Regions from separate parts of the Streptomyces sp. NPDC091371 genome, predicted to be linked through region 2. Evidence: predicted binding sites of a transcription regulator. Region 2 holds the regulator's gene; each other region holds the start of a gene.
What was found. Region 2 encodes HrcA, which represses chaperone genes, less so after heat shock. Its sites were predicted from a motif close to TTNGCACTCNGNNNNNCNGAGTGCNAA; they were not measured.
Positions count from the first base shown of each region.

Region 1: the regulator HrcA is predicted to act here: its motif matches at 6,810-6,836, upstream of groES (co-chaperone GroES).
Region 3: the regulator HrcA is predicted to act here: its motif matches at 4,037-4,063, upstream of groL (chaperonin GroEL).

Region 1 covers NZ_JBFBFP010000017.1:2,737-12,812, reverse strand. Annotated here, with positions in the region: gene AB0O21_RS19885 (response regulator transcription factor) at 1-418, opposite strand, end outside; gene AB0O21_RS19880 (WhiB family transcriptional regulator) at 798-1,124, shown strand; gene AB0O21_RS19875 (LysR family transcriptional regulator) at 1,288-2,187, opposite strand; gene AB0O21_RS19870 (MOSC domain-containing protein) at 2,277-2,963, shown strand; gene AB0O21_RS19865 (SDR family oxidoreductase) at 2,995-3,768, shown strand; gene AB0O21_RS19860 (ester cyclase) at 3,834-4,526, shown strand; gene groL (chaperonin GroEL) at 4,617-6,245, opposite strand; gene groES (co-chaperone GroES) at 6,358-6,666, opposite strand; gene AB0O21_RS19845 (hypothetical protein) at 6,923-7,402, shown strand; gene AB0O21_RS19840 (DUF6234 family protein) at 7,597-8,061, shown strand; partial or broken gene AB0O21_RS19835 (RNA-guided endonuclease TnpB family protein) at 8,327-8,494, shown strand; gene AB0O21_RS19830 (FtsW/RodA/SpoVE family cell cycle protein) at 8,944-10,076, shown strand, end outside.
Region 2 covers NZ_JBFBFP010000046.1:4,322-14,397, reverse strand. Annotated here, with positions in the region: gene AB0O21_RS33180 (nitronate monooxygenase) at 1-1,010, opposite strand, end outside; gene dnaJ (molecular chaperone DnaJ) at 1,180-2,316, opposite strand; gene hrcA (heat-inducible transcriptional repressor HrcA) at 2,317-3,333, opposite strand; gene AB0O21_RS33165 (MBL fold metallo-hydrolase) at 3,471-4,190, shown strand; gene AB0O21_RS33160 (DUF3097 domain-containing protein) at 4,225-5,025, shown strand; gene hemW (radical SAM family heme chaperone HemW) at 5,060-6,292, opposite strand; gene AB0O21_RS33150 (AMP-dependent synthetase/ligase) at 6,459-8,348, opposite strand; gene lepA (translation elongation factor 4) at 8,551-10,076, opposite strand, start outside.
Region 3 covers NZ_JBFBFP010000019.1:19,603-29,678, forward strand. Annotated here, with positions in the region: gene AB0O21_RS21305 (PQQ-binding-like beta-propeller repeat protein) at 1-1,385, opposite strand, end outside; gene AB0O21_RS21310 (phosphoribosylanthranilate isomerase) at 1,441-2,052, opposite strand; gene groL (chaperonin GroEL) at 2,249-3,871, opposite strand; gene AB0O21_RS21320 (cold-shock protein) at 4,215-4,421, opposite strand; gene AB0O21_RS21325 (MoaD/ThiS family protein) at 4,817-5,095, opposite strand; gene thrC (threonine synthase) at 5,127-6,416, opposite strand; SAM riboswitch class I at 6,434-6,589, opposite strand; gene AB0O21_RS21335 (glucosyl-3-phosphoglycerate synthase) at 6,775-7,752, shown strand; gene AB0O21_RS21340 (hypothetical protein) at 7,853-9,619, shown strand; gene AB0O21_RS21345 (trehalose-6-phosphate synthase) at 9,663-10,076, shown strand, end outside.

The sequences.
Region 1 (10,076 bases), on a different contig from region 2:
GCGCGGCGCCCATCTCGGCCGAGCGGAGCCGGCGCGGGGCCAGTCGCCAGGTCGGGTCGGCGAGTGCCTGGGTGACCGTGGCCCGCAGTTCGGCGCGCGAGGCGTCCTTGTGCAGATAGCCCCGGGCGCCGGCGGCGACCGCGAGGGCCACGCCGTCCAGGTCCTCGGCGACCGTCAGCATGATGATGCGGGCGCCGGGGTCGGCCGAGAGCAGCCGGCGAACCGTCTCCACACCGCCGAGCCCGGGCATCCGTACATCCATCAGAATCAGGTCGGAGCGGTCGGCACCCCAGCGGCGGAGGACTTCCTCGCCGTTGGCAGCCGTCGTCACACGCTCGACGCCGGGCACGGTGGCAACCGCGCGACGGAGCGCCTCTCGGGCAAGCGGGGAGTCGTCGCAGACGAGGACGGAAGTCATGACCGCCCTCCGCAGCTGCTGATGCGCGTCACCTTGAGCCTCCAGGCTGGTACGTATCGTCACCTGTGCGGTCGACGTCCTCGGACATCTGTCCGGGAACTTCTTGGTTCAACCGCACTCGCTCTCTCAACGATGGTCACTCGAAAGAGTTACGGGTCGGACGGACACCTTCGGCACTCTACGTGAGGAACCGATCACGACACGGGCGCCACAAGCCATCTGTCCTCCATCTGGAGCTATGCCCTATTTGGCGGCTTTCCTTCCCTTTGGCGCATGTCTGAGGCTAGATTCCCAATGAGTCATATTTACATCTACTACGACAGTAGGTGTGGAGACATGGACCGTATCCGCCTCAGTACCGGCACCAAGAGGACTCCCAATGGCAGATTTCTCCCGCCTCCCCGGACCGAACGCCGACCTGTGGGACTGGCAGCTGCTCGCCGCCTGCCGCGGGGTCGACAGCTCCCTCTTCTTCCACCCGGAAGGTGAGCGGGGCGCGGCCAGGAGCGCGCGCGAGGCCTCGGCTAAAGAGGTCTGCATGAGATGCCCGGTGCGTTCGGAATGCGCCGCGCACGCACTCGCCGTCCGCGAGCCCTACGGAGTGTGGGGCGGCCTCACCGAGGACGAGCGCGAGGAACTGATGGGCCGCGCCCGGCATCGCCTGATCCCCGCGTCGAGTGCGATCGGACCGATCGCGCCGCACTGACGGCACACGAGCCGAAGCGTCCGAAGGAACGTTTCTTCGAATCCGCCGGGCCCGCCCGGATCCTCCGAATCCCCCCGAACGACTGATCATGCCCGGGCGTGTCGCGACTCCGGGCCCGCACCCCACGCGTTCGGCCGTACGCACCGCATCCGCGCGCGTACGGTCAACGCGTGGCGGCCCGCTCCAGCTCGGCCAGGGTCGCGGCCACCGCCGGCACCCTGGCCAGGTCGGGCAGGGTCAGCGCCACGACCTCCCGCTCGACGGCGGGCTCCACGGCCAGCGTGCTCACGCCCTTGGCCCGTACGGACTCCACCGCGAGCTCCGGCAGCACCGCGACGCCCAGCCCGGCGCCGACGAGGCCGACCACCGCCGGGTAGTCGTCGGTGGCGAAGTCGATGCGCGGGGTGAAGCCCGCGCCCTCGCACACCTCCACCAGATGGCGGCGGCAGCGCGGGCAGCCCGCGATCCAGGGCTCGTCGGACAGCTCCGCCATGCTCACCCGCTCGGCTCCGGCCAGCCGGTGCCCCTCGGGGACCAGCCCGACGAGCCGGTCGGTGAGCAGCGGCCGCACCACCAGGTCCGCCCACTCCGCGGCCGACCCGGCCGCCCCGCCGTACCGGAAGGCCAGCGCCAGGTCGCAGTCGCCCTCGCGCAGCATCTCCACCGAGCGCGGCGGCTCGGCCTCGACCAGGGAGATACGGGTGCCCGGGTGCTCGGCCCGCATCGCCGCGAGCGCGGTCGGCACGAGCGTGGAGCTGCCGCTGGGGAAGGAGACGAGGCGGACCCGGCCCGCGCGCAGCCCGGCGATGGCCGCGACCTCCTCCTCGGCCGCCGTCAGCCCGGCGAGGATGCCGGCGGCGTGCCGGACCAGGGCCTCACCGGCCTGGGTCAGCCGCATCTCGCGGCCGGTGCGGATGAGCAGCGGGGTGCCGGCCGACTGCTCCAGCGCCTTCATCTGCTGGGAGACGGCCGGCTGGGTGCAGCCCAGTTCGCGGGCGGCGGCGGAAAAGGAACCGGTCCCGGCGACGGCGCGCAGAACCCGGAGATGACGAGCCTCGATCACCCTTCGAGCATAAGCCCCGCTTTGGTCGTCGCGCGCATATCCCCGTGACGCTTTGGGTCTGCTCGGCTAGCGTGTTCGGCATGGGTCCCATGCAGCTCATCTCCGTGAACCTCGGCCGCGCGACGGCCGTCGACTACACCGACGCCGAAGGCGGGGTGACGGGCCACGGCAAGCGCCCGGTCCCCGGGCCGGTCCGCGTCTTCGCCCCCGGCCCGATGGCCACCGGCCTCGGCAGCGGCCTGGAGGGCGACGCCGTCTGCGACCGGCGCTACCACGGCGGCGACCACCAGGCCGTCTACGCGTACGCCCGCGAGGACCTCGACCTGTGGGAGGCCGCGCTGGGCCGCGAGCTGCCCGGCGGGATCTTCGGCGAGAACTTCACCACCTCCGGCATCGACGTGACCGGCGCGCTGCTCGGCGAGCGCTGGCGGGTCGGCGCGGACCTCGTCCTCGAGGTGGCCTCGGCCCGTGTCCCGTGCCGGACCTTCCAGGGGGCCGTCGGGGAGAGCTCGTGGGTCAAGAGGTTCACCCAGGAGCGGCGGCCGGGCGCGTACCTGCGCGTGATCGAGGAGGGTTCGGTCTCCCCCGGCGACCCCATCGAGATCATCCACCGCCCGGACCACGAGGTGACCGTGGAGTTCTGGTTCCGCGCCTTCACCACCGAGCGCGGGCTGATGCCCCGCACCCTGGCCGCGGGCGAGGCGATGGATCCGGAGTCCCACGACCAGGTGCGCGCGTACATGGAGAAGTACGGGGCGGGTGACGGGGCGCCGTAGAGCCGTCACCCGGGGCCGCTAGGTTGCGCCTATGACGACTGCGTTGATTACGGGATCCACGGCGGGCATCGGCGCCGCCTTCGCCAGGCGGCTCGCCGCCCAGGGGCACAACCTGGTGCTGGTGGCGCGCGACACCAAGCGGCTCGGCGAACAGGCCACCGAACTGCACGACCGGCACGGCATCGAGGCCGAGGTGCTCACCGCCGACCTCTCCACGGAGGCGGGCATCGAGGCCGTCGAGGCGCGGCTGGCCGACCGCAAGCACCCGGTCGACCTGCTGGTCAACAACGCGGGCTTCGGCAACAAGGGCCGCTACCTCGAAGTCTCCATGGCCGACGAACTGACGATGCTGAAGGTGCACATCGAGGCCGTGCTGCGCCTGACCTCGGCGGCCACGGAATCGATGCGCTCGCGCGGCCGCGGCGGCGTGATCAACGTGGCCTCGGTCGCGGCCTTCGTGCCGCGCGGCACGTACGGGGCCAGCAAGGCGTGGGTCGTGCAGTTCACCCAGGGCGCGGCGAAGGACCTGGCGGGTTCCGGGGTGCGGCTGATGGCGCTGTGCCCTGGATTCGTACGGACCGAGTTCCACCAGCGGGCCGGCATGGGCACCGACAACATCCCCAACTGGATGTGGCTCGACGCCGACAAGCTGGTGGCTGCGGCCCTGGCCGACCTGGCCCGGGGCAAGACGGTCTCCATCCCGGACCCCCGCTACAAGGCGCTGATGGGCGTGGTGAAGCTGGCCCCGCGCGGGCTGCTCGGCGGGGTGTCCTCGCGTACGGGGCGCAAGTACGGACCCCAGTGACAAACCGGGCCGAATGGGTGGATTCTCCCTAAACTGGATGTGCCCCATCCAGCCCGGGAGACACCATGACATTCGTACAGATAGTCGATTACGAGACCAAGCAGCCCGAGGCCCTGAACGCGCTCCTCGACAAGTACGTCGCGCAGAGCCAGGGGAAGCGCACGCTGACCCACAGCATCGTGGGGAAGGACCGCGAGTCCGAGAACCACTACGTCGACGTGGTCGAGTTCCCGTCGTACGAAGAGGCCATGAAGAACTCGAACCTCCCCGAGACGGACCGAATGTTCAAGGAGATGGTGGCCCTCTGCGACGGGATGCCGACCTTCACCAACCTGGACGTCGTACGGGACGAGCACACCAACACGATGCTCGTGAACCGGATGTTCGAGGACATCGCAATGAAGGGCGACATGTCCGTCATCCCGGAGATCTTCGCGGAGGACTACCACGACCACGACATCAGCAACCCCGTGGACAAGATGGGCCACGCGGCCATCCGCGAGGACAGCGAGATGTGGCGGAGCGCCTTCGACTTCAGCTTCACCAAGGACGCCCAGATGGCGCAGGACGACTACGTCACCACGCTGTGGACCTTCACGGGCAAGCACACGGGCGAGTTCATGGGCATGGCCCCCACCGGCAAGACCTGCACGATGACCGGCACCACTGTCTTCCGATGTGAGGACGGCATGATCAAGGAAGCCTGGTGGCACTACGACGCCATGGGCCTGATGCGACAGCTGGGCATGCAGTCCTGACGACCGCTCACCCGGCCACCGGCAACGGGAAGGCCCCCGCCCCGCCGTACGAAACGGCGGTGCGGGGGCCTTCTTGTCCGTGCGACAGCGTCAGTGGCTGTGGCCGTGACCGTGGCCGTGACCGGCCTCGGCCTCTTCCTCCGCCGGCTTCTCGACGACCAGGGTCTCGGTCGTGAGCAGCAGGGAGGCGATGGAGGCGGCGTTCTCCAGCGCGGAGCGGGTGACCTTCACCGGGTCGATGACGCCGGCCTTGACCAGGTCGCCGTACTCGCCGGTGGCGGCGTTGAAGCCCTGGCCCTTGTCGAGCTCGGCGACCTTCGAGGTGATGACGTAACCCTCGAGACCGGCGTTCTCGGCGATCCAGCGCAGCGGCTCGACGGCGGCGCGGCGGACGACCGCGACACCCGTGCCCTCGTCGCCGGACAGGCCCAGGTTGTCCTCCAGCACCTTCACGGCGTGGACGAGCGCGGAGCCACCGCCGGAGACGATGCCCTCCTCGACCGCGGCGCGGGTCGCCGAGATGGCGTCCTCGAGGCGGTGCTTCTTCTCCTTGAGCTCCACCTCGGTGGCGGCGCCGACCTTGATGACGCAGACGCCGCCGGCGAGCTTCGCCAGGCGCTCCTGCAGCTTCTCGCGGTCCCAGTCCGAGTCGGTGGACTCGATCTCGGCCTTGATCTGGTTGACGCGGCCGAGGACCTCGTCGTGGCTGCCGCCACCGTCGACGATGGTGGTGTCGTCCTTGGAGATGGTCACGCGGCGCGCGGAACCGAGCACGTCCAGGCCGGCCTGGTCGAGCTTGAGGCCGACCTCCTCGGCGATGACGGTGGCACCGGTGAGGGTGGCCATGTCCTGGAGCATCGCCTTGCGGCGGTCACCGAAGCCGGGGGCCTTGACGGCGACCGCGTTGAAGGTGCCGCGGATCTTGTTGACGACGAGGGTGGAGAGCGCCTCGCCCTCGACGTCCTCGGCGATGATCAGCAGCGGGCGGGAGCCGCCGGCCTGGATGACCTTCTCCAGCAGGGGCAGCAGGTCCTGGATGGACGAGATCTTGCCCTGGTTGATCAGGATGTACGGGTCGTCGAGGACGGCCTCCATACGCTCCTGGTCGGAGACCATGTACGGGGAGAGGTAGCCCTTGTCGAAGGCCATGCCCTCGGTGAACTCCAGCTCCAGGCCGAAGGTGTTGGACTCCTCGACGGTGATGACACCGTCCTTGCCGACCTTGTCCATCGCCTCGGCGATGAGCTCGCCGACCTGCTGGTCCTGCGCGGAGAGCGCGGCCACGGCGGCGATGTCGGACTTGTCCTCGATCGGGCGGGCGGTCGCGAGGAGCTCCTCGGACACGGCCTTGACCGCGGCGTCGATGCCCTTCTTCAGGGCGGCCGGGGAGGCGCCGGCGGCGACGTTGCGCAGACCCTCGCGGACCAGCGCCTGGGCCAGCACGGTGGCGGTGGTGGTGCCGTCACCCGCGATGTCGTTGGTCTTGGTCGCCACCTCCTTCACGAGCTGGGCGCCCAGGTTCTCGTACGGGTCGTCCAGCTCGACCTCGCGAGCGATGGTGACACCGTCGTTGGTGATGGTGGGCGCGCCGAACTTCTTGTCGATGACGACGTTGCGGCCCTTGGGGCCGATCGTCACCTTGACCGTGTCGGCAAGCTTGTTGACGCCGCGCTCGAGGGCGCGACGGGCGTCCTCGTCGAACTTCAGGATCTTCGCCATGGGAGCGGTTCAGCCCTCTCGAAAACTCGGGTTTAACGAACTGCGCCCCTCGCCGCCCGGCAATCAGCGGGGTGACCAGGGGCGCAGCTCAAAGCAGTACTGGAGAAGCGAATTACTTCTCGACGATCGCGAGCACGTCGCGAGCCGAGAGGACGAGGTACTCCTCGCCGCTGTACTTCACTTCGGTGCCGCCGTACTTGCTGTACAGCACGATGTCGCCGACGTTGACGTCCAGCGGGAGACGCTGGCCGTCCTCGAAGCGACCCGGGCCCACGGCGAGGACGACGCCCTCCTGGGGCTTCTCCTTCGCGGTGTCCGGGATGACCAGGCCGGAGGCCGTGGTCTGCTCGGCGTCGAGCGGCTGGACCACAATGCGGTCCTCAAGCGGCTTGATGGCAACCTTGGAGCTGGCGGTCGTCACGATCCGACCTCCCCCTTCGGAGATCCGGGGTTAACTGTCTGAGGTGGCGACCAGGTCGATCCGTCGTCGCGGGTGCCGGACCTGCCTGTCGCTGTGTTGGCACTCACCCGGGGCGAGTGCCAGGTGCGACACTATTCCGGTGATTAGCACTCGGTCAAGCGGAGTGCCAATTCTCGCCGTCGGGCGTTGCGCGGATCGCGCCTCCGAACCCCGGAAAGCAGGGCGTACGCGCGTTCGGGATCACTACGCTCGCGCCATGACCAGGACCAGCCCGGGCGGCTCGGGCGTGCGGTGGCGGCGCGCGATCCCGATCACCGTCGGCCTCGCGGCCGGGATCTACCTGCTGTCGGGCGCGGTGCCGCGGCTGGCGACCCAGCTGACCGGGGTGGAGGGCGCGTTCCGCGCGGAGCACTGCCGGGAGGCCCCGTACCAGGCGGGCGAGCGGGCGCTGACCTGCACGGGGAGCTTCACGGCGACCGACGGCTCGTTCACCCTGGGGAGCGTCGAGGTCGACACCGTGTTCGACGCCCCGCCGACCGGCCCGGTGCCCGTCGCCGTCAGCGGTCCGGACGCGGATACGGCCGTACGGCGCAACGTCCTGGTCTGGCTCGGCCCGGGCGCCGCCGGCGCCCTCGCCCTGGCCTTCCCGACCTGGGCGGCGGCATCGGCGGTACGCGCGTACGCGTCCCGCCCCGACCGACCCACCCCGGCCGAATCCAGCCCTTCCGGCGTTTGAGTCCCGCGCCCGGGGCGGAGCCCCGAGGCCCGCACCCAACCCTCCGACACCGGCCGAATCCAGCCCCTCCGGCGTTTGAGGAGCGGGGTCTGGGGCGGAGCCCCAGTGGCCCGCGCGGGGGCCAGCCGCACCAACGCCCGAGCTGAGTACCCGTACTCTGGCGCCCCCGCCCGCCCCGCACCACACTGCACGGCATGACGAACCAGGCGGCGCACCCGGCACGGCCACCGCGCGACCGCGCGCCCATGCACTGGGGCGCGGACCTCATCCTCGCCCTCATCACCGGCGCGTCCTCGGCGGCGATCCTGATCGTCGGCGTCCTCTACGCCTCCGTCTCCGAGTTCGGCCTGCTCGGACCCACCATCAGCACCGCCCGCCAGTGGGAGGGCATCCCCGCCACCACAGGGGTGTTCCTCTTCCTCGGCTTCCTCTGCACCGTCTCCACGCTGGCCGCCTTCGGGTTCCGTCGGCTGCGCGCCCCGCTCTGCACGGCGGTGCAAGGCCTGGCCTCCGTACTGCTGCTCCTGCTGATGCTGGTGCTGGCGACCGCCTCGTACGAATCCACCCTCCCGCGCGTTCCGACGCCCGACCCCGCCGCCACCGAGCCCAGCCGCCAGTGCCGCAGCGGCGGCGACAGCAGCGAGTGCCCGGGCGGCTGACCCAACCGGAATCCGGCATGGCTCGAGTTGGGGCGATCTCTGGCAGGTGAAAGCTCCTGAGGTTGGGGATCGCCGGCCTGTGCGGATGGCCGGTCACTCGTTCGGGTCGCGTGTCGAGGTTCCGGGGACCGGAGGGGGCCGCGGCTCCAGGTTGGCGTCATGAGGGCATTGACGGAGGTCAGGGAGGGCGGGCGCGCCCGGTGCACCTTCCGGCTGCGCGTGTCGGCTGCCGCCGGCACGGCCCTGTTGGCGTGGTGAGAATGAGTGGCTACGCGCGGGTGGCAGTGTGCCGCAGCAGCAAGTCATCCGGGACTTTGCCGCCTCCCGCGCCAAGGCCTTGAAGGACATCAAGGCACGGTTGCCGATGCGGCGGCGGGCGGGGATGCCCCAGTTCAAGAAGAAGGCGGTCGCCGATCCGACGCTCAATTACACGTGCGCCGCGTGCGGAGTCGTCTCCCCGAGGGACAAGAACTCCGCACGCGTGATGCTCGTCCGGGCTGGTCTCACCCCGGCTACCGCTGATCGCGGAAGACCCGACGGACCGCCGGTCCGCCAGGCAGCGTGAGGTAGGAATCCCCCTCATTCATGAGGGGGAGGATTCAAGACACTCCCCATCGAGCGCTTCGGCAGGAACCATGGGGAGGACATCAACGTCATAGACGATATGAAGATAAAGCGCCTCATTGCCGAGCAGATCGGACCCAAGGCATCCGGATCCCCGGCCGCACCGTCCGGGACGCCGTCGGGCCCGGCGCCGTCGCCGGCCCATGCACCGGCCTCGGCGTCGGCCTCGGGTGAGGCGTCGGGTGAGGCCTCGGGTGAGGCCTCGGGTGAGGCCTCGGGTGAGGCGACACCCGCCCCCCGGGACGGTGGCGGCATCCCGTGCGTGGACTGAAACCCATCACCTCGGCCGGCGCGCGCCGCCGCACCGAGGCGCTGCTCCTCGTCTTCGTCGTCGCCATCGCGGTGTTCGGCCATGCCGCGGCGGGCCTCGCCATGAACGACGAGCTGCCGCCCAACCTGGCCGGCTTCACCATCAGCCTGACGCTGCTGTCGCTGGTGGGACACCTGGGCGTGCGCCGGTTCGCGGCCTACGCGGACCCGCTGATCTTCCCGCTCGCCATGCTGCTCACGGGGCTGGGCCTGGTGCTGCTGCACCGCCTCGACCAGGGCTACATCGAGCGGTACAACTCCGACGCGAACGCGCCCGGGCAGCTGCTGTGGACGGTGGTCGGGGTCGCGGCCTGCCTGGTGGTGCTGGCCCTGCTGCGCGACCACCGGCTGCTGCAGCGGTTCATCTACATCACGATGGCCGTCTCGCTGGTGCTGCTGATCGCACCGGCGTTCTTCGGTGCCGACACCTACGGCGCGAAGCGCTGGATCAAACTCTTCGGCTTCTCACTTCAGCCCGGCGAGTTCGTGAAGATCATGATCGCGGTCTTCTTCGCCGGCTACCTCGTCATCCACCGGGACTCCCTGGCCCTCACCGGCCGCAAGTTCCTGGGCATGCGCCTGCCCCCGATGCGCCAGCTCGGCCCCATCATCACGGTGTGGATCGTCTCGATGCTGGTCCTGGTCTTCGAGCGCGACCTGGGCACCTCGCTGATCTTCTTCGGCGTCTTCGTGGTGATGCTGTACGTGGCCACCGCGCGCACGAGCTGGATCGTGTGCGGTCTCTTCATGGCGGCGGTGGGCGCCTTCGTCGTGGGCTCGACGGAGCCGCACGTGAAGGCACGCGTCGCGGCCTGGCTCAACCCGCTGTCCTACTACTGGGAGGTGCGCCCGCCGGGCGTGACCTCGGACCAGTCCGCACAGGCCCTCTTCAGCTTCGGCACGGGCGGCGTCACCGGCACGGGCCTCGGCATGGGCCATCCGGAGCTCATCGCGTTCGCGGGCCGCAGCGACTTCATCCTCACCACGGTCGGCGAGGAACTCGGCCTGGCCGGCGTCATGGCCGTCCTCCTCATCTACGCCCTCCTCGTGCAACGCGGCCTGCGCATGGCCCTCGGCGCCCG
Region 2 (10,076 bases):
CCGGCCGGCAGCACCCGCGCCAGCCGGTGCCCCTGGCCCGCCCACAGGGCCATGCCCTGCGGGTCCCCGGCCGCGGCGGCCGCCTTGCGCAGCCCCGAGGTCAGGTGGTGCACCTGCGGGTACGCGGCGGGCGCGTAGGGCCCGTGCTCCCGCATGAAGCGGTTCACCAGGCCGCGCGCGGGCCGCCCGGAGAAGGCCCGCGTGAGCTCCGTCCGTACGAAGAGGGGGTCGGTCAGCGCCTTCTTGTGCAGGGGGTCCGCCCCCGACTCGGGGCACGCGAGGAAGGCCGTGCCGAGCTGGGCCGCCACCGCGCCCGCCGCCAGCAGGGCCGCGATCTGCGAGCCCCGCATCAGGCCGCCCGCCGCGATGATCGGGAGCGCGACCGCCTCCCGTACCTGGGCCACGAGCGCGAGCAGCCCCACGGCCGCCGTGCCGTCCGCCTGGGGGTCGTCGCGGTGCGTGCCCTGGTGGCCCCCGGCCTCGACGCCCTGCACGCAGACCGCGTCGGCTCCGGCTGCCTGCGCGGCGCGCGCCTCGTCGACGGAGGTCACCGTGACGACGGTGTACGTACCGGCCTTGCGCAGGGCGGCGAGGGCCTCGGGGGTGGGGCAGCCGAAGGTGAAGGAGACGACCGGGACCGGGTCTTCGAGGAGGATGGCGAGTTTGGCGTCGTAGCCGTCGTCGCTGGTGCCGATGATGTCGTCCTCGGCGAGGGAGATCGCGTACCAGCTGGCCTCCCCGGCGAGCTGCCCGCGGTACGCCTCGACGGCGGCCGGGTCCACGTAACCGGTCTGCGGCATGAAGAGGTTGACACCGAAGGGGCGCCGGGTGAGCGCGCGCACCTGTTTGATCTCGTGGTACATGCCGTCGGCGGTCTTGTAGCCGCCGGCCAGGAAGCCCAGTCCGCCCGCTTCGCACACCGCCCCGACGAGCGCGGGGCAGGAGGCGCCGCCCGCCATGGGCGCCTGCACGATCGGATGGGGGGAGAGACCGTTCGGTGGCGAGGACATGGACTGCATCGTGCCATGTCCCGCTCAGCGGGCCGAATCACGGCATTCGCCTGGCATAGTCCGCTTCCCCCGCTGGCCGAAACCGGTGTACGGACCACCCGCCGGCAACGCACGGAGCCCGGCCGGGGATGGTCCCCGGCCGGGCTCCTATGCGGTGCGCACGGGCCGGTCAGCGGCCGTTGAACGCGTCCTTCAGGCGGCTGAACAGACCCTGCTGGCCGGGCGCGAACTGGCCCGTCGGCCGCTCCTCGCCGCGCAGCTTCGCCAGCTGGCGCAGCAGTTCCTCCTGCTGGGCGTCCAGCTTGCCCGGGGTGGTGACCTCGACGTGGACGATCAGGTCGCCGCGCCCGCCGCCGCGCAGGTGGGTGACGCCGCGCCCGTGCAGCGGGATCGCCTGGCCGGACTGGGTGCCGGGCCGGATGTCGATCTCCTCCATGCCGTCGAGGGTCTCCAGCGGGCACTTGGTGCCCAGGGCCGCCGCCGTCATGGGGATGGTCACCGTGCAGTGCAGGTCGTCCCCGCGCCGCTGGAACGTCGGGTGCGGCAGCTCGTGGATCTCCACGTACAGGTCGCCGGCGGGACCGCCGCCGGGGCCGACCTCGCCCTCGCCCGCGAGCTGGATCCGGGTGCCGTTCTCGACGCCCGCCGGGATCTTGACCGTGAGGCTGCGGCGGGAGCGAACCCGGCCGTCGCCCGCGCACTCGGGGCACGGGGTCGGGACGACGGTGCCGAAGCCCTGGCACTGCGGGCAGGGGCGCGAGGTCATGACCTGGCCCAGGAAGGACCGGGTGACCTGGGAGACCTCACCGCGGCCGCGGCACATGTCGCAGGTCTGCGCCGAGGTGCCGGGGGCTGCGCCCTCGCCGGAGCAGGTGGTGCAGACGACGGCGGTGTCGACCTGGATGTCCTTGGTCGTGCCGAAGGCCGCCTCGTCCAGCTCCAGGTCCAGGCGGATCATGGCGTCCTGGCCGCGGCGGGTCCGCGAGCGCGGGCCGCGCTGCGAGGACTGGCCGAAGAAGGCGTCCATGATGTCGGAGAAGTTGCCGAAGCCGCCCGCCCCGAAGCCGCCCGCGCCGCCGCCGCCCGAGGAGGACAGCGGGTCGCCGCCGAGGTCGTAGACCTGCTTCTTCTGCGGGTCCGACAGCACCTCGTAGGCTGCGTTGATCTCCTTGAAACGCTCTTGCGTCTTGGGATCGGGGTTCACATCCGGGTGCAGCTCGCGCGCGAGCCGCCGGAATGCCTTCTTGATCTCATCCTGGGATGCGTCGCGGCGCACGCCGAGCACGGCGTAGTAGTCCGTGGCCACTTACGACTCCGCCAGGATCTGTCCGACGTAACGTGCCACTGCGCGTACCGCTCCCATCGTTCCGGGGTAATCCATGCGGGTCGGTCCGACCACGCCGAGCTTGGCGACCGTTTCGCCGCCCGAACCGTAACCGACCGAGACGACGGACGTGGAGTTCAGTCCCTCGTAGGCATTCTCATGCCCGATCTTCACGGCCATTCCCGACTCGTTGGCCTCGCCGAGCAGCTTGAGGAGCACGACCTGCTCCTCCAGCGCTTCGAGCACCGGCCTGATCGTCAGGGGAAAATCGTGTCCGAAGCGCGTGAGATTGGCGGTGCCGCCGATCATCAGCCGCTCCTCGGCTTCCTCGACCAGGGTTTCGAGGAGCGTCGCGAGCACGGTGGACACCGTGGCGCGGTCCTCGGCCTCGAAGGATTCGGGCAGGTCCTGGACGAGCGGGGGCACGTCGGTGAAGCGACGGCCGACGACGCGGGCGTTGAGCCGGGCCCGCAGATCGGCGAGGGAGGCCTCGCCGAAGGGGGTCTGGCAGTCGATCAGCCGCTGCTCGACGCGCCCGGTGTCCGTGATCAGTACGAGCATCAGGCGCGCGGGGGCGAGCGAGAGCAGCTCCACGTGCCGGACGGTCGACCGGGTCAGGCTCGGGTACTGGACGACGGCCACCTGCCGGGTGAGCGTGGCGAGCAGCCGCACCGTACGCCCGACGACGTCGTCGAGGTCGACGGCGCCGTCGAGGAAGTTCTGGATGGCCCGCCGCTCGGGGGTCGACAGCGGTTTGACCCCCGCCAGCTTGTCGACGAAGAGGCGGTAGCCCTTGTCGGTGGGGATCCGGCCGGCGCTGGTGTGGGGCTGGGCGATGTAGCCCTCTTCCTCCAGCACGGCCATGTCGTTGCGCACGGTGGCAGGCGAGACCCCGAGGCGGTGCCGCTCGGTGAGCGCCTTGGAGCCGACCGGCTCCTCCGTCCCGACGTAGTCCTGGACGATGGCGCGCAGCACTTCGAGTCTGCGTTCGCTGAGCATCGCGCACACCTCCGGCTGTGGTCCGTTGCCCTGTTCGTTTGGCACTCTGATCGTTCGAGTGCCAGAGATCCCCCGCTCAGTGTACGGCCGGGTAGTAAGACCCTGGCAAGGGAGGCCCGCCAGGGTAGCGTCGCGGCATGGACGTGCGTTGGGAAGAGACGGGCTGGGAACGCCTGACCGGACGGACCGGCCGCAGACGGCTGCCGGTGTGGGACTGCACCGCGGGACTGGTGGTGGGCGACGATTCCGTCCTCCTCATCGACCCGGGTTCGTGCTTGCGCGAGGGCGCGCAGCTGCGCGCGGAGGCGGAGCTGCTCACCGGTCGGCGAGTGACCCATATCGCATTCACGCACGGCCATTTCGATCACGTCCTGGGCGGGGCCGCGTTCTCCGGGGTCGAGGTGTACGGGGCGGTCGGGCTGGACGCGGTGCTCGCCACGGGCCGCGAGGAGCTGCGCGACGACGCGGTGCGGCAGGGCCTGGCCGAGGCGGAGGCGGCGGAGGCGGCGGACCTGCTGGTGATGCCGAAGCACCTCGTGTCGGGCGAGTGGACGCTGGAACTGGGCGGGGTGCAGGCGCTGCTGGCCAATGTGGGTCCCGGGCACACCCGGAACGATCTGGCGGTCTTCGTGCCGGGCGAGCGCGAGACGGTGTTCTGCGGCGACCTGGTGGAGGAGTCGGGCGAACCCATGGCGGGCCCGGACGCGACTCCGGGCCAGTGGCCCGCCGCCCTGGACCGGCTGCTGGCGCTCGGCGGGGACGACGCCCTGTACGTCCCGGGTCACGGAGCGGTGGTCGACGCGGGCTTCGTCCGTGCGCAACGCGCCACACTGGCGGCGCGTTTCGGCGTGTCGTAGCGGTGATCGCCGTACCTCTCCTACTCTCGGCCGGATGCGCGAGTACTCCCCCGACCTGACCCCGCAGTGGAAGCGCCCGAAGGCCGTGCCGGAGGTGGCGGCGGAACGGGACCTGGTCGTCGAGGTGGCCGGTACGGACTTCTGCGGCGCGGTGGTGGCCTGCGAGGCGGGCACGGTGACCCTGGAGGACCGCTTCGGCAAGCGGCGGGTGTTCCCGATGGAGCCGCGCGGGTTCCTGCTGGAAGGGGCGGTCGTCACCCTGGTCCGCCCTTCACGCGCCCCCGCGGCGCCCTCCCGTACGGCCTCGGGCTCCATCGCCGTCCCGGGGGCCCGGGCGCGGGTGGCGCGGGCCGGCCGCATCTACGTGGAGGGCCGCCACGACGCGGAACTGGTCGAGAAGGTCTGGGGCGACGACCTGCGCATCGAGGGCGTGGTGGTGGAGTACCTGGAGGGCATCGACGACCTCCCGGCCATCGTCGCCGAGTTCGCCCCGGGCCCGGACGCCCGCCTGGGCATCCTGGTGGACCACCTCGTCCCGGGGTCGAAGGAGTCCCGCATCGCGGCCGCGGTGACCTCCCCGGACGTCCTGATCGTGGGCCACCCGTACATCGACGTCTGGCAGGCGGTGAAACCGTCCGCCCTGGGCATCCCGGCGTGGCCGGTGGTCCCGCGCGGCCAGGACTGGAAGACGGGCATCTGCCGGGCGCTGGGCTGGCCGGAGAACACGGGGGCCGCCTGGCAGCACATGCTGTCCCGGGTGACGTCCTACAAGGACCTGGAGCCGACGCTGCTGGGCTCGGTGGAGCACCTGATCGACCACGTCACGGCCCCCTAGGGCGGGTCTTCCGGATCAGGCCGGACCCGCCGCCCTAGTCGACCAGGTCCCGGACCACCGCGTCCGCCAGCAGCCGTCCCCGCAGGGTCAGCACGGCCCGCCCGGCCTCGTACGGGCCGGATTCCAGCAGCCCGTCCGCCAGGGCCTTGCGGGACGCGGCCAGACCGGCGGGGGCCAGCAGGGACAGCGGTACGCCGTCCACCAGGCGCAGCTCCAGCAGGATCCGCTCCACCCGGCGGTCCTCCTCGGACAGCAGCTCGCGGCCCGCGCCCGGGGAGCGGCCCTCCGCCAGGGCGGCGGCGTAGGCACCCGGGTGCTTCACGTTCCACCAGCGCACCCCGCCCACGTGCGAGTGCGCGCCCGGGCCCGCGCCCCACCAGTCGGCGCCGCGCCAGTACAGCTCGTTGTGCAGGCAGCGCCCGGCCTCCGAGGTGGCCCAGTTGGACACCTCGTACCAGGCGTAGCCGGCCTCGGCCATGACCTCGTCCGCGATCAGGTACCGGTCGGCGTGCACGTCGTCGTCCGTCATCGGGACCTCGCCCCGGCGGATCCGCCGCGCCAGCTGCGTGCCCTCCTCGACGATCAGCGCGTAGGCGCTGATGTGGTCCGGCCCGGCGCCGAGCGCGGCGGCGAGCGAGGCCCGCCAGTCGTCGTCCGACTCCCCCGGGGTCCCGTAGATCAGGTCGAGGTTGACGTGCTCGAAGCCCGCCGCCCGCGCCTCCGCGACGCACGCCTCGGGACGGCCCGGCGTGTGCGTGCGGTCCAGCACCTTCAGGACGTGCTGCTTCGCGCTCTGCATGCCGAAGGAGATCCGGTTGAAGCCGCCGGCGCGCAGCTCGGCCAGGTAGGCCGGGTTCACCGACTCCGGATTGGCCTCGGTGGTGATCTCGGCGTCCTCGGCCAGGCCGAACTCGTCCCGGATCGCCGCGAGCATCCGTACGAGGTCTCCGGCGGGCAGCAGGGTCGGCGTGCCGCCGCCGACGAACACGGTGCGCACGGCCCTCGGGTCGTCCCCGAGCACTTTGCGCGCGAGCCGGATCTCGTCGATCAGGGTGTCGGCGTAGTTCTCCCGCGAGGCGAGCACACCGCCGGTGCCCCGCAGCTCGGTGGCCGTGTAGGTGTTGAAGTCGCAGTACCCGCAGCGCGTGGCGCAGTACGGGACGTGCAGGTAGAAGCCGAGCGGCCGGTCCCCCGCGCCCGCCAGGGCGTGCGACGGCAGCGAGCCGTCTTCGGGCATGGGGTCACCGTCGGGGAGTGCGGAAGGCATACCCCCATCATCCCGCACCCGCGGGAGACCGAGCCCCGCCGGCGTTTGAGGCGTGCGGGTCCCCCGGACGGAGTCCGGGGGAGGGTCTGGGGCGGAGCCCCCGCACGCGGCCCGCAGGGAACCGCGCACCGGCACCGCCCCGCCCCCGCCGGGCCCGCGGCAGGCGTCAGGCTTCGCGGGAGCCCTCGTACATCTCGTCGATCAGGTGCTTGAACTCACGCTCGACGACCGGCCGCTTCAGCTTCAGGCTGGGCGTGAGGTCGCCGTGCTCCACGTCCAGGTCGCGCGGGAGCAGGCGGAACTTCTTGAGCGTCTGCCATCTCTGCAGGCCCTCGTTGAGGGTCTGCACGTACGTCTCGATGAGCCGTACGGTCTCGGGCGCGGCCAGCACCTCGCCGTAGGTCTTGCCCTCGAGCCCGTTCTCGGCGGCCCAGACGAGGATCGACGGCTCGTCGAGCGCGATGAGCGCCGAGCAGAAGTTCCGGTCGGCGCCGTGCACGACGATGGTCGACACGTACGGGCAGATCGCCTTGAACTGGCCCTCGATCTCGGCCGGGGCGACGTACTTGCCGCCCGAGGTCTTGATCAGGTCCTTCTTGCGGTCCGTGATGCGCAGGTAGCCGTCGGCCGAGAGCTCGCCGATGTCGCCGGTGTGCAGCCAGCCGTCGGACTCCAGGACCTCGGCGGTCTTCTCCGGGTGCCCGTGGTAGCCCTGCATGATGCCGGGGCCGCGCAGCAGGACCTCGCCGTCGTCGGCGATGCGGACCTCGGTGCCGGGGAGCGGCTTGCCGACCGTGCCGGTGCGGTAGGCCTCGCCCGGGTTGACGAAGGAGGCGGCGCTGGACTCGGTGAGGCCGTAGCCCTCCAGGATGTGGATGCCCGCGCCGGAGAAGAAGTAGCCGATCTCGGGCGCCAGGGCGGAGGCGCCGGAGACGGCGGCGCGCAGCTTTCCGCCGAAGGCCTCGCGCAGCTTGGAGTAGACGAGCGCGTCGGCGATCTTGTGCTTGGCGGTGAGGCCGAGCGGCGCGGTCTTGCGGCCGGTGCGCCGGAAGTTGTCCTGGGTGACCTTGGCGTATTCGCGGGCCACGCCGACCGACCACTGGAAGATCTTGTACTTGGCGCCGCCGCCGGCCCGGGCCTTGGCGGCCACGCCGTTGTAGACCTTCTCGAAGATGCGCGGAACGGACGCCATGTACGTCGGCTGGACGACCGGGAGGTTCTCGATGATCTTGTCGACGCGGCCGTCGACGGCCGTCACGTTGCCGGCCTCGATCTGCCCGGAGATCAGGCACTTGCCGAAGACGTGGGCCAGCGGCAGCCACAGGTACTGGACGTCGTCCTTGGCGAGCAGGCCGGTGGCGACCATGGCCTTGCCCATGTACGACCAGTTGTCGTGCGGCAGCCGTACGCCCTTGGGGCGGCCGGTCGTGCCGGAGGTGTAGATGAGGGTGGCGAGCTGGTCGGCGGTGATGGCGCCGATCCGCTCCTTGACGACCTCGGGGTGCTTGGCGAGGTAGTTCGCGCCGCGCTTCTCCAGGTCGGCGAGCGAGAGCACCCAGCCCTCGGGGTCCCCCTTCTCGGCGACCGCGTCGGCGGACTCCACGACCACCACGTGGGCGAGGTGCGGCAGGTCGGCGCGGCGCTCGCGGGCCTTCGCGAGCTGCTTGCCGTCCTCGGCGATGAGGATGCGGCTCTCGGAGTCCGAAAGGATGAACGCCGACTCGTCCGCGTTGGTGCTGGGGTAGATGGTGGTCACGGCGCCGCCCGCGCACATCACACCGAGGTCGGACAGGATCCACTCGACCCGGGTGTTGGAGGCGAGGGCCACCCGCTGCTCCGACCCGATGCCGAGGTCGATCAGCCCGGCGGCGATGGCGAAGACCCGCTCGGCCGTCTGGCCCCAGCTGAGCGACTTCCAGTCGTCGGGGCCCTGGCCGCTCGCCGGGGGCACCGGGAACCGGTAGGCCTCGTCGTCGGGCGTCTTGGCGACGCGCTCAAGGAAGAGGGTCGCCACGGTGGGCGGGCGGTTCTCGATCAAGGTCTGTGTGTCGCTCACGGACGTCCTCCGGACCACGCGGCAGGGCCTGTCATTCAGGGCGGTGACTCAGGGTTGTAACTGGCGAGTAACCATCGAGCAGTGATCAGAGTAGGGGCCCTCCGGCCGGTGCGTAAGAGCCCCCGAGCGGCCGATTCATAACGAAACAGGCCCCCGGGTATCCACTCGGGGGCCTGGCTCGTACGCAATGCCCGTCGTCGGGCTACTTCTTCTTGCCGCCGGAGTCGTCGCTGGACAGCACCGCGATGAAGGCCTCCTGCGGGACCTCCACGGAGCCGACCATCTTCATCCGCTTCTTGCCTTCCTTCTGCTTCTCCAGCAGCTTCCGCTTACGGGAGATGTCACCGCCGTAGCACTTGGCGAGGACGTCCTTGCGGATGGCGCGGATGGTCTCGCGGGCGATGACGCGGGAGCCGATCGCGGCCTGGATCGGCACCTCGAAGGCCTGCCGCGGGATGAGCTCGCGCAGCTTGGCGACCAGGCGCACGCCGTAGGCGTAGGCGGCGTCCTTGTGCGTGACGGCGGAGAAGGCGTCGACCTTGTCGCCGTGCAGCAGGATGTCGACCTTGACGAGCGAGCCGCTCTGCTCGCCGGTGGGCTCGTAGTCGAGGGAGGCGTAACCGCGCGTCTTGGACTTCAGCTGGTCGAAGAAGTCGAAGACGATCTCCGCGAGCGGGAGGGTGTAGCGGATCTCGACCCGGTCCTCGGAGAGGTAGTCCATGCCGAGGAGGGTGCCGCGGCGGGTCTGGCAGAGCTCCATGATCGCGCCGATGAACTCGCTGGGCGCGAGGATGGTGGCCCGCACGACCGGCTCGAACACGTCCGAGATCTTGCCCTCGGGGAACTCGCTCGGGTTGGTGACGGTGACTTCCTTGCCGTCCTCCAGGACCACCCGGTAGACCACGTTGGGCGCGGTGGCGATCAGGTCGAGGCCGAACTCGCGCTCCAGGCGCTCGCGGACCACGTCCAGGTGGAGCAGGCCGAGGAAGCCGACACGGAAGCCGAAGCCGAGCGCCGCCGAGGTCTCCGGCTCGTAGACGAGCGCGGCGTCGTTGAGCTGGAGCTTGTCGAGGGCCTCGCGCAGGTCCGGGTAGTCCGAGCCGTCGAGCGGGTACAGGCCCGAGAAGACCATCGGGCGCGGGTCCTTGTAGCCGCCGAGGGCCTCGGTCGCGCCGCCCAGCAGGCTGGTGATGGTGTCACCGACCTTGGACTGACGGACGTCCTTCACGCCGGTGATGATGTAGCCCACCTCGCCGACGCCGATGCCGTCGGCCGGGGTCATCTCGGGCGAGGAGACGCCGATCTCCAGCAGCTCGTGGGTGGCGCCGGTGGACATCATCTTGATGCGCTCGCGCTTGTTGAGCTGGCCGTCGACCACACGGACGTAGGTGACCACGCCGCGGTACGAGTCGTAGACCGAGTCGAAGATCATCGCGCGGGCGGGGGCGTCCTTGACGCCGACCGGGGCCGGGACGGTGGCGACGACCTTGTCGAGCAGGGCCTCGACGCCCAGGCCGGTCTTGGCCGAGACGCGCAGTACGTCCTCGGGCTGGCAGCCGACCAGGTTCGCCAGCTCCTCGGCGAACTTCTCCGGCTGGGCGGCCGGCAGGTCGATCTTGTTGAGCACGGGGACGATCGCGAGGTCGTTCTCCATCGCCAGGTACAGGTTGGCGAGGGTCTGCGCCTCGATGCCCTGGGCGGCGTCCACCAGGAGGACGGTGCCCTCAC
Region 3 (10,076 bases), on a different contig from region 2:
AGGTTGACGAAGACGCAATAGCCGGGCGAGGACGGGTAGAACGCGAAACGCGTGCCCAGCGGTGCGTCGCGGAGGACCGCGGACTCCTGCTCCCGCTCGCCGGAGTCCACGTCCAGCCGGGTGAGGTACTTCCACCAGCGGTACGACGTCACCACACCGACCTCACCGGCGGGTCCGGCCGCCAGGCCGTTGACGCTCTCCTTGCCGAACCCCGCGTGCCAGACGCGGTGGCCGTCCGTGAGGGAGTACGCGGACACGCCGCCAGCCTTCCCGTTCTTCACCGGGGTGATCAGCAGCTCGCCGCTCACCACCGGGGCCGGCTGGGACCGCAGGTCCTCCTCCGGGCCCGAGGAGGGCACGGAACCGCGTGCCCGGCCGGTGTCGTCGAACAGCAGCACCGCGTCGGTGCCGCGCGCGGCCGTCTCCGCGACCCGTACGGCGACCGGCCCCGCGGACAGCACCTGCGCCTCGCGCAGCGGGCTCGCCGTGGGGAGCGGGGTCTGCCAACTGCGCGCGCCCGTCCGGGTGTCGACGGCCGTGATCCGTGCCGCCGACGCGCACTGCTCCACGTACAGCGCCCGGTCTCCGGCGCCGTCGAGCGCCATCACCCGGCACTCCCCCGGCACGGGCACGCGCCACCGCTCCACGCCCTCGCGCAGGTCGAGGCCGATCAGGGAGCCGCGCTCCGCGACGACCGCGGTGCCGCCCACCGCCGCCGAGACCGAGGGCGGTGCGAGGTCCTTGGCCCACAGTTTGCGGCCCTCCGCCAGGTCCACGGCCTCGATCTTCGAGCCGCACACCGGCCGGTCCCCCTCGTACGCGACGATCCCGACGTTCGAGGGCGTGCTCCGGCTCAGCGCGCAGACCGCCGCCCGGTCGGGCGCGGACAGCCTCCAGCCCGTACGGCCCTCCCCGTTGAAGGCGACGAGCATGTCCGTGCGGGCCCGTACCACCATCCCCGAAGGCCCGTCCGGCTTCCAGACGCCGACCGGCTTCACCGAGGACGGCCGGTCCGGGGCCTGGTAGCCGAAGACGTCCATCTGCGGGCCGCGCATCCACTCGTACCCGCTCCAGCCCGGCCACAGCGCGGCCAGTGCCACGACGGCGGCGAGGAGTCGGGCCGGCCAGGAGCGGCGGGTGGCCGTGTCCGCCCTGATGCGCGACCACAGCAACCCCGCGGCGATCCCGAGGAGCGGCACGAAGATCAGCAGCCGGCCCATGCCGCGCGGGCAGGTGTCCGAGCTGCACTTGTTGGTCGGCATGTCGGCGACCATCAGTTTCCCGAACAGCACGAGGTACAGCAGCGCCACGGCCGCGAGGCCGGCGGTGACGGCGAGGCACGCGGCCTTGAAGAGCCGCTCGGGCAGTGGTGTTTCGACGTTCATGATCCCCCCGACCGCAGACTAACCGCGGGCGCACTCCCGTACGCCCCTGAGCAGCTCAGCGGCCGCGCGCCGCCTCGATGAACGCGCGGATCAGCTCCGGTGACTTCACCCCGCGCTCGCGCTCCACACCGCTGGACACGTCCACGCCCCACGCGCCGGTCACCTCCACCGCCTCCCGCACATTGCCCGGGGTGAGCCCGCCGGCGAGCAGCCAGCGCCCCTCCGGGGCGGTGAAGTCGGCGGAGCCCCAGTTCCAGGGCTTACCGGAGCCGGGGTCGGGCGCGTCGAGCAGCAGCAGATCCTCGCCGTACTCGCCGCACCGCTCGGCGTGCTCGGCGGTGGCCCGCAGCAGGGTCCGCCCCTCGGCGCGCAGCGCCGCGAAGTCCTCGGGCCCCTCCTCGCCGTGCAGCTGCACGCCCCGCACCCCGCTCTCCTCGGCGAACCGGCGCACCTCCTCGACGGCCTGCCCCCGGAACACCCCGACGGTGAGCACGTTCTCCGGCACCAGCGCGGCGAGCGAGCGGGCGGTGGCGGCATCGACCGTACGGGGGCTGCCTGCCGCGAAGACGAACCCGACGGCATCGGCCCCGGCCGCGACGGCCACCTCGACGTCCCGGGCGGTCCGCAGCCCGCAGATCTTGATGAACACGTCCCTCACGTCAGTCATGCCAGCAGTCAACCACCCGGACCCGCCCCGGCGCGTACGTGCCCGAGGGACGGATAACCGGTTCCGTCCCGCCCGCCGCCGACCGCAAGGCCCGCCGCGTGAAACGCCCGAGGGCGGCACCCCCCTCGTCGGGGAGTGCCGCCCTCGGTACGTGTACGAACAGCCGATCGACCCTGGCCGGAGGCCAGGCGTTCGATCAGAAGTCCATGTCGCCGCCCGGCATGCCGCCGCCGGCAGCGGCGCCGGCCTTCTCGGGCTTGTCGGCGATGACGGCCTCGGTCGTCAGGAACAGGGCCGCGATGGACGCCGCGTTCTGCAGGGCAGAGCGGGTGACCTTCGCCGGGTCGATGATGCCCTCGGCGATCATGTCGACGTACTCGCCGGTCGCGGCGTTCAGGCCGTGGCCGATCGGAAGGTTGCGCACCTTCTCGACGACGACGCCGCCCTCGAGACCACCGTTGACGGCGATCTGCTTCAGCGGGGCCTCCAGCGCGAGCTTCACGGCGTTGGCGCCGGTCGCCTCGTCACCGTTGAGCTCCAGCTTCTCGAAGACCGCGGAGGCCTGCAGCAGGGCCACGCCACCACCGGCGACGATGCCCTCCTCGACGGCCGCCTTCGCGTTGCGAACGGCGTCCTCGATGCGGTGCTTGCGCTCCTTGAGCTCGACCTCGGTCGCGGCACCGGCCTTGATGACGGCCACGCCGCCGGCCAGCTTCGCGAGGCGCTCCTGGAGCTTCTCGCGGTCGTAGTCCGAGTCGGAGTTCTCGATCTCGGCGCGGATCTGGTTCACGCGACCGGCGACCTGGTCGCTGTCACCGGCACCGTCGACGATGGTGGTCTCGTCCTTGGTGATGACGACCTTGCGGGCGCGGCCGAGCAGGTCCAGGCCCGCGTTCTCGAGCTTGAGGCCGACCTCCTCGGAGATGACCGTGCCGCCCGTGAGGATGGCGATGTCGCCGAGCATGGCCTTGCGGCGGTCGCCGAAGCCCGGGGCCTTGACGGCGACGGACTTGAAGGTGCCGCGGATCTTGTTGACGACCAGGGTCGACAGGGCCTCGCCCTCGACGTCCTCGGCGATGATCAGCAGCGGCTTGCCGGACTGCATGACCTTCTCCAGGAGCGGCAGCAGGTCCTTGACCGAGCCGATCTTGGAGTTGACGATCAGGATGTACGGGTCGTCGAGAGCCGACTCCATACGCTCCATGTCGGTGGCGAAGTACGCCGAGATGTAGCCCTTGTCGAAGCGCATGCCCTCGGTGAGCTCCAGCTCCAGACCGAAGGTCTGGGACTCCTCGACGGTGATGACGCCTTCCTTGCCGACCTTGTCCATGGCCTCGGCGATGAGCTCGCCGATCTGGGTGTCGGCGGCGGAGATGGAGGCCGTGGAAGCGATCTGCTCCTTGGTCTCGACATCCTTGGCCTGGGCGAGCAGGGCGGCGGAGACGGCCTCGACGGCCTTCTCGATACCGCGCTTGAGGGCCATCGGGTTGGCACCGGCGGCCACGTTGCGCAGACCCTCGCGGACGAGCGCCTGGGCGAGGACGGTGGCGGTGGTCGTACCGTCGCCGGCGACGTCGTCCGTCTTCTTGGCGACTTCCTTGACCAGCTCGGCGCCGATCTTCTCGTACGGGTCCTCGAGCTCGATCTCCTTGGCGATGGAGACACCATCGTTGGTGATCGTGGGGGCGCCCCACTTCTTCTCAAGGACGACGTTGCGACCCTTGGGGCCAAGGGTGACCTTGACGGCGTCGGCGAGCTGGTTCATCCCACGCTCGAGGCCGCGGCGGGCCTCCTCGTCGAACGCAATGATCTTGGCCATCTGAAGTGGTCCTCCCGGACAGCGGTGGATTGCTCCTGGACCGCGCCCGCGCCCGCGACGGACGGCCTGCGTGCCCGGCGGTTCCTTCCCGCCGGACCCTGCGGGCCTCACCGACCCGGTCCTCGTTCAGTAGCACTCTCAACCGGAGAGTGCTAACGCCAATGATTAGCACTCGACCCCCACGAGTGCAAGCGGCTTGGGGCAACACCGGGCCACGATCCAAGGGACGTACGGCGAACGCACGAGGGGCCCGCATCCCTCCTCGGATGCAGGCCCCTCGTTGTGTATGCGCGTACGCGGGTGCGCGCGTACGTGTCGCGTCGGTGGTCGATCGCTCCGGGACTCAGCCGAGTGCGAGCTTGACCATGTCCGCCTGCGGACCCTTCTGGCCCTGCGAGATCTCGAACTCGACCCGCTGACCCTCTTCAAGGGTGCGGTACCCGTCCATCTGGATGGCGCTGTAATGGACGAACACATCCGCACCACCGTCGACCGCGATGAAGCCGTAGCCCTTCTCCGCGTTGAACCACTTGACGGTGCCCTGAGCCATGCCTAACTCCCCTATTACTGGCCCTTGCGCAGGAACGCACTTCGCGGTCCCGGGTCAGAACTTGCGTCGGAACGCGTCGACCGAGGCTGAATGTATCCGCGCCGGTGCTGTCTGCAACAGGTCAATCCGACGAGAAATCTGGACAGCCCGATACATTGAAATGAAGTGAAAATTTGGCATATTCCAGGGCAAGTCGGGCCTGACATGTCTCGCCAAAGCCCCATACCGCACTTGCACATTGACCCGATGTCGACCCTCACGCGACCCGTTCATATGCGCCGGGCAAGAACAGCGGAGGGGACTTCCCCAACTCTACCGCGCCCAATCAAGCAGAATTGCCCCCTCCGCTTATAGCGGAGGGGGCAATTCAATTTATGCAGAACCCGGGGAGGTGATCAGCACCCGCCGGCCACGGCCGGGATGATCGAGACGCCCGCGCCGTCCGGCGTCGCCGCCTCCAGCCCGCCCTCGAAGCGCACGTCGTCGTCGTTCACGTAGACGTTCACGAAGCGGCGGAGCTTGCCCTGGTCATCCAGGACGCGCGCGGCGATGCCCGGGTGGTTCGCCTCCAGGGACTGGATGACCTCGGCCAGGGTCGCGCCCTCGGCGGAGACCTCGGCGGCGCCGCCCGTGTAGGTGCGCAGGATGGTGGGGATGCGGACGTTGACGCTCATGGCGCTACTGCCTTTCCGGGATTCAGGGGACTCAGGCCAGGCCGGCGGCGCGGAACGCGTCCAGGCTCGGGCGGATGGTGGCGGTCTGGCCGCTGTCCGCTGCCACCGCCTCCAGGGTCTTGAGGCCGTCACCGGTGTTGAGGATGACGGTGGTCAGCGCCGGGTCGAGGACGCCGTTCTCGATGAGCTTCTTCGTGACGCCGACGGTCACGCCGCCCGCGGTCTCGGCGAAGATGCCCTCGGTCTGCGCGAGGATCTTGATGGCCTCGACGACCTGCTCGTCGTTGACGTCCTCGACCGCACCGCCGGTGCGCCGCGCGATGTCCAGGACGTACGGGCCGTCCGCCGGGTTGCCGATGGCCAGCGACTTGGCGATGGTGTTCGGCTTCTGCGGGCGGACCACGTCGTGGCCGGCCTTGAAGGCGGCGGACACCGGGGAGCAGCCCTCGGCCTGGGCGCCGAAGATCTTGTAGGGCTTGTCCTCGACGAGGCCGAGCTTGATCAGCTCCTGCAGACCCTTGTCGATCTTCGTCAGCTGGGAGCCGGACGCGATCGGGATGACGATCTGGTCGGGCAGCTGCCAGCCGAGCTGCTCGCAGATCTCGTACGCGAGGGTCTTGGAGCCCTCGCCGTAGTACGGGCGCAGGTTGACGTTGACGAAGCCCCAGCCCTCGCCCAGCGGGTCGCCGATGAGCTCGGAGCAGAAGCGGTTGACGTCGTCGTAGTTGCCCTCGATGCCGACCAGGTCGCCACCGTAGACACCGGCCATGACGACCTTGCCCTGCTCCAGGTCGTGCGGGATGAACACGCAGGACCGGAAGCCGGCGCGGGCGGCCGCGGCGCCGACGGCGCCGGCCAGGTTGCCGGTGGAGGAGCAGGACAGGGTGGTGAAGCCGAACGCGCGGGCGGCCTCGACGGCGATGGCCACGACGCGGTCCTTGAAGGAGTGCGTCGGGTTGCCGGAGTCGTCCTTGACGTAGAGCTTGCCGGTGACGCCGAGCTCCTTGGCCAGGTTGGCCGCGTCCACGAGCTTGGTGAAGCCGGGGTTCAGGCTGGGCTTGGAGGCCACGTCCGCGGGGACGGGCAGCAGCGGGGCGTAGCGCCAGATGTTGTTCGGGCCGGCCTCGATGGCGGCGCGCAGGGCCTCAGGGTCACCGGTGGGCAGGTCGTAGGCGACTTCCAGCGGTCCGAAACACTCGGCGCACGCGAAAATGGGGCCGAGCTCGAAGCGGGTACCGCACTCGCGACAGGACAGGCCGGTGGCCGGTCCGAGGTCGACAGATTCTGCGGTGGCAGAGGTGGCAACAGTCTGTGCAGCCATGATGGCGAGGCCCTTTCTCCTCATCTTCCCCATGGCGCACTTCGCCATGAGACGGAATTGGCACCTTCCCTAGCCGGGGACCTCGCGTGGGTGCGTAAGACGCATCGCGAGAACCGACTGGAGGGTTGCCGGGGCTTCAACGGGCCGTATCCCTCTGCCCCTCTGGATGAGCGGTATGGCACCGGCACACGCGCTCTATGGCGCGCCGGTGCGTTTGTTCGCGGGGACCCCCGGCATGCGGCGGTCCTTCGCGTTGTTCAAGACTGTAACCGAAGGCCCGGGCGGTTGAGACAGCCGTCCGAACCGCGAGATGGATCACATATCGCACCATAACGCCGACACGCAGGGAGTGCTGAGGGTGCTGGAAGAGGTGGAGCGCTGGCTGGCAGACCGCTCCTGGTCAGCCGCCGACCGACCGCTCGACCAGCTGCTCGACCGGAAACGGGCGGCGGGGACCACGGTCAGCGTCGTGCTGCCCGCGCTCGACGAGGAGCCGACCGTCGGGGCGATCGTCGAGGTGATCCGGCGCGAGCTGATCGAGGGACTGCCGGTCCCGCTGGTCGACGAACTGGTGGTAATCGACTCGGGCTCCAGCGACCGCACGGCCGAGGTGGCGGCGAAGGCCGGCGCGCGGGTGGTGCACCGCGACGAGATACTGCCGCGGATCCCGCCGCTGCCCGGCAAGGGCGAGGTGCTGTGGCGCTCGCTGCTGGCGACCACCGGGGACATCGTCTGCTTCGTCGACGCCGACCTGCGGGACTTCTCCGCCTCCTTCGTGTCCGGGATCGTCGGCCCGCTGCTGACCGAGCCGGACGTGCAGTTCGTCAAGGCGATGTACGACCGCCCGCTCGGGGACGCTCCCGGCCAGGGCGGGCGTCTTGGCGGAGCCGAGCAAGGAGGCAGGGTGACGGAGCTGGTCGCCCGCCCCCTCCTCAACCTGCACTGGCCGCAGCTGGCCGGTTTCGTGCAGCCGCTGGGCGGCGAGTACGCGGTGCGACGCTCGCTGCTGGAGCGGCTGCCGTTCCCCGTCGGGTACGGCGTCGAGCTGGGCCTGCTGGTGGACGCGCTGCACACGGTCGGACTGAACGCGCTGGCCCAGGTCGACGTGGGCGTGCGCCTGCACCGCCACCAGGACGGGCAGGCGCTGGGCCGGATGGCCGCGGCGATCTACCGCACGGCCCTGGTACGGCTCTCGCGCGGGCACCTCGTACGGCCGGAGCTGACGCAGTTCGAGCGGGGCCCGGAGGGCTTCGTACCGCACACGTACGCGGTGGACACCGAGGAACGGCCGCCGATGCTCGGCGTCAAGGAGTACGCGCTGCGTCGCGTGGCGTAACCGCGATATCCACCCCTATCGGTCTAATTTCCCGATCATGGGGTTTACGCGTTTCACACACTTCAGGCAATTCAGGCAGACATGGGGGACGGTCCTCGCGGTGGCCTCGGGTGCGGCGCTGCTGGTCGGCGCGGTCGGCGGACCCGCGGTCGCGGAGGTGGTCTCCCCCTTCGAGAAGCGGTACGACGAGGCGCTCTACGGCGACTTCGTCACGCTCGGCAACACCGTGATGGGGTGCCCGACGGCGCCGCCCGCCGCGGCCGCCGAGTGCGCGGAGGTCCAGCGGGGCGGCGGCGGCAAGAACAACAACGACTTCGTGACGCGCCGGATCGACGCGGCCGGGCTGGCCACGGCCACCGGCACCTCCAGCACGGGCCGCGTCACGGTCCCGGCGGGTGCGGAGGTCGCGTACGCCCGCCTCTTCTGGGGCGGCAACAGCGGCACCTACCGCCTCGGCTCGAACGTGATCCAGCGGTGCGACGTGTCGGGCGAGAACGTGGTCCGCGCCCCCGGCGACCCGCTCACCACCCGCCCGGTCCTGAAGGTCGGCCCGGCCGCGGCGGCCCCGGTGGCCCTCTCCGACATGGTGCTGGACCCGGCGACGACGGGCGGCCCGCACTACTACACGGGCGAATCCGACGTCACCGCCGCCTTCAAGGGCGTCGCCACCGGCACGCCGGTCACGGTGGCGGTGGGCAACGTCTGGGCCCCGGACGGGCGCGGCTGCGTCGCCGGCTGGTCCCTGACCGTGGTCTACAAGTACGACGGCCCGAACGCGCAGGCCCCCGAACGGCGCAACGTGTACGTGTACGGGGGCCACGTCCTCCAGCGCTCCACCAGCCCGGACACCACCGTGAAGGTGAAGGGCTTCTACCGCACGGGCGACGGGCCGGTGCGGGCGAGCGCGACGGCGTACGAGGGCGACCGGAACACCAAGGGCGACCAGTTCCGGGTGGCCGGCACGAACATCGCCAACCCGGCGGACAAGGCCACGGACAACTTCTTCACCAGCTCCGCCGACGGCTCCCTCGCCCCGGACCACCCGAACAACCTCAGCATCGACGCGAAGTCCTTCGAGATCCCCGCGAAGGCCCTCCCGGCCGGGGCGACCTCGGTGGACCTGAGCTTCCGCACGCGCGGGGACACGTACGTCATCTCGCAGTTCGCGCTGGCCGTGCCGGTGCCGGACCTGGAGGTCAAGAAGACCGCCTCGCCCGCGAAGGCGGTGAAGCCGGGCGACACCGTCACGTACACGATCACCGCGAAGAACATCAGCAGCCTCGACTACCCGAACGCGAAGCTGACCGACGACCTCACGGAACTCCTCGACGACGCGGCCTTCGGTGGAAAGGTGACGACCGACCTGGGCACGGCCGCCTACACCCGCCCGAAGATCACGTGGACGGGCGACGTCCCCAAGGGCAAGACGGCCACCCTCACCTACCGGGTGAAGGTCAACGACCCGCTCACCGGCGACGGCAAGCTGACCAACCACGTGGTCGCGCAGAGCGGCCGCACCAACTGCGCGGCCGGCTCGGACGACCCGGCGTGCGCGCCGCCCGCACCGGTGATCGAAAAGCCGACCCCGAGCCCGACCCCGAGCCCGACGCCTTCCCCGTCCGCGTCGGCCTCCCCGTCCCCCACGGCCTCCACCCAGCCCTCCCCCACCCAGACGACGCAGCAGGCCCGCCCCGTCCCGGCGACGCCCACCCGATCGGGCGGCAACCTGGCCGAGACCGGCGCGGACGGGCAGCGGACGTGGCTGCTGGCCGGCGCGGCCGCCGCGCTGACGGCCCTGGGCGCAGTGGTCCTCGTCTCGGTCCGCCGCACGCGCACCAGTAGGCCCGGGGGCACCTCCCAGCGGTAGCCGGGGGAGTTTGAGAAGAGGCAGCCCGGGCTAGGTTCGCCGCATGGCTTCCCAGGTACTCGTCGCAGCGAACCGCGGCCCGCTCTCCTACGCCCTCGCCGCCGAAGGCACGCTCAGTGCCCGGCGCGGCGGGGGCGGCCTCGTCTCCGGCCTCTCCGCGGCCCTCGCTGAGCAGCCGGAGGCGCTGTGGATCTGCGCGGCCCTGTCGGAGGCGGACCGGGAGGCGGTCCGGCGGGGGGTCACGGAGCCCGGCGTCCGGATGCTCGACATCGACCCCGCCGTCTACGACGACGCGTACAACGGCATCGCGAACTCGGTGCTGTGGTTCACCCACCACCACCTGTACGACGTACCGCGCGAGCCTGTCTTCGACGCGGAGTTCCGGCGCCGGTGGTCCTCGTACTCCGACTACAACCGCGCCTTCGCGGCCGCTCTCGCCGAGGAGGCGGCCGAGGGC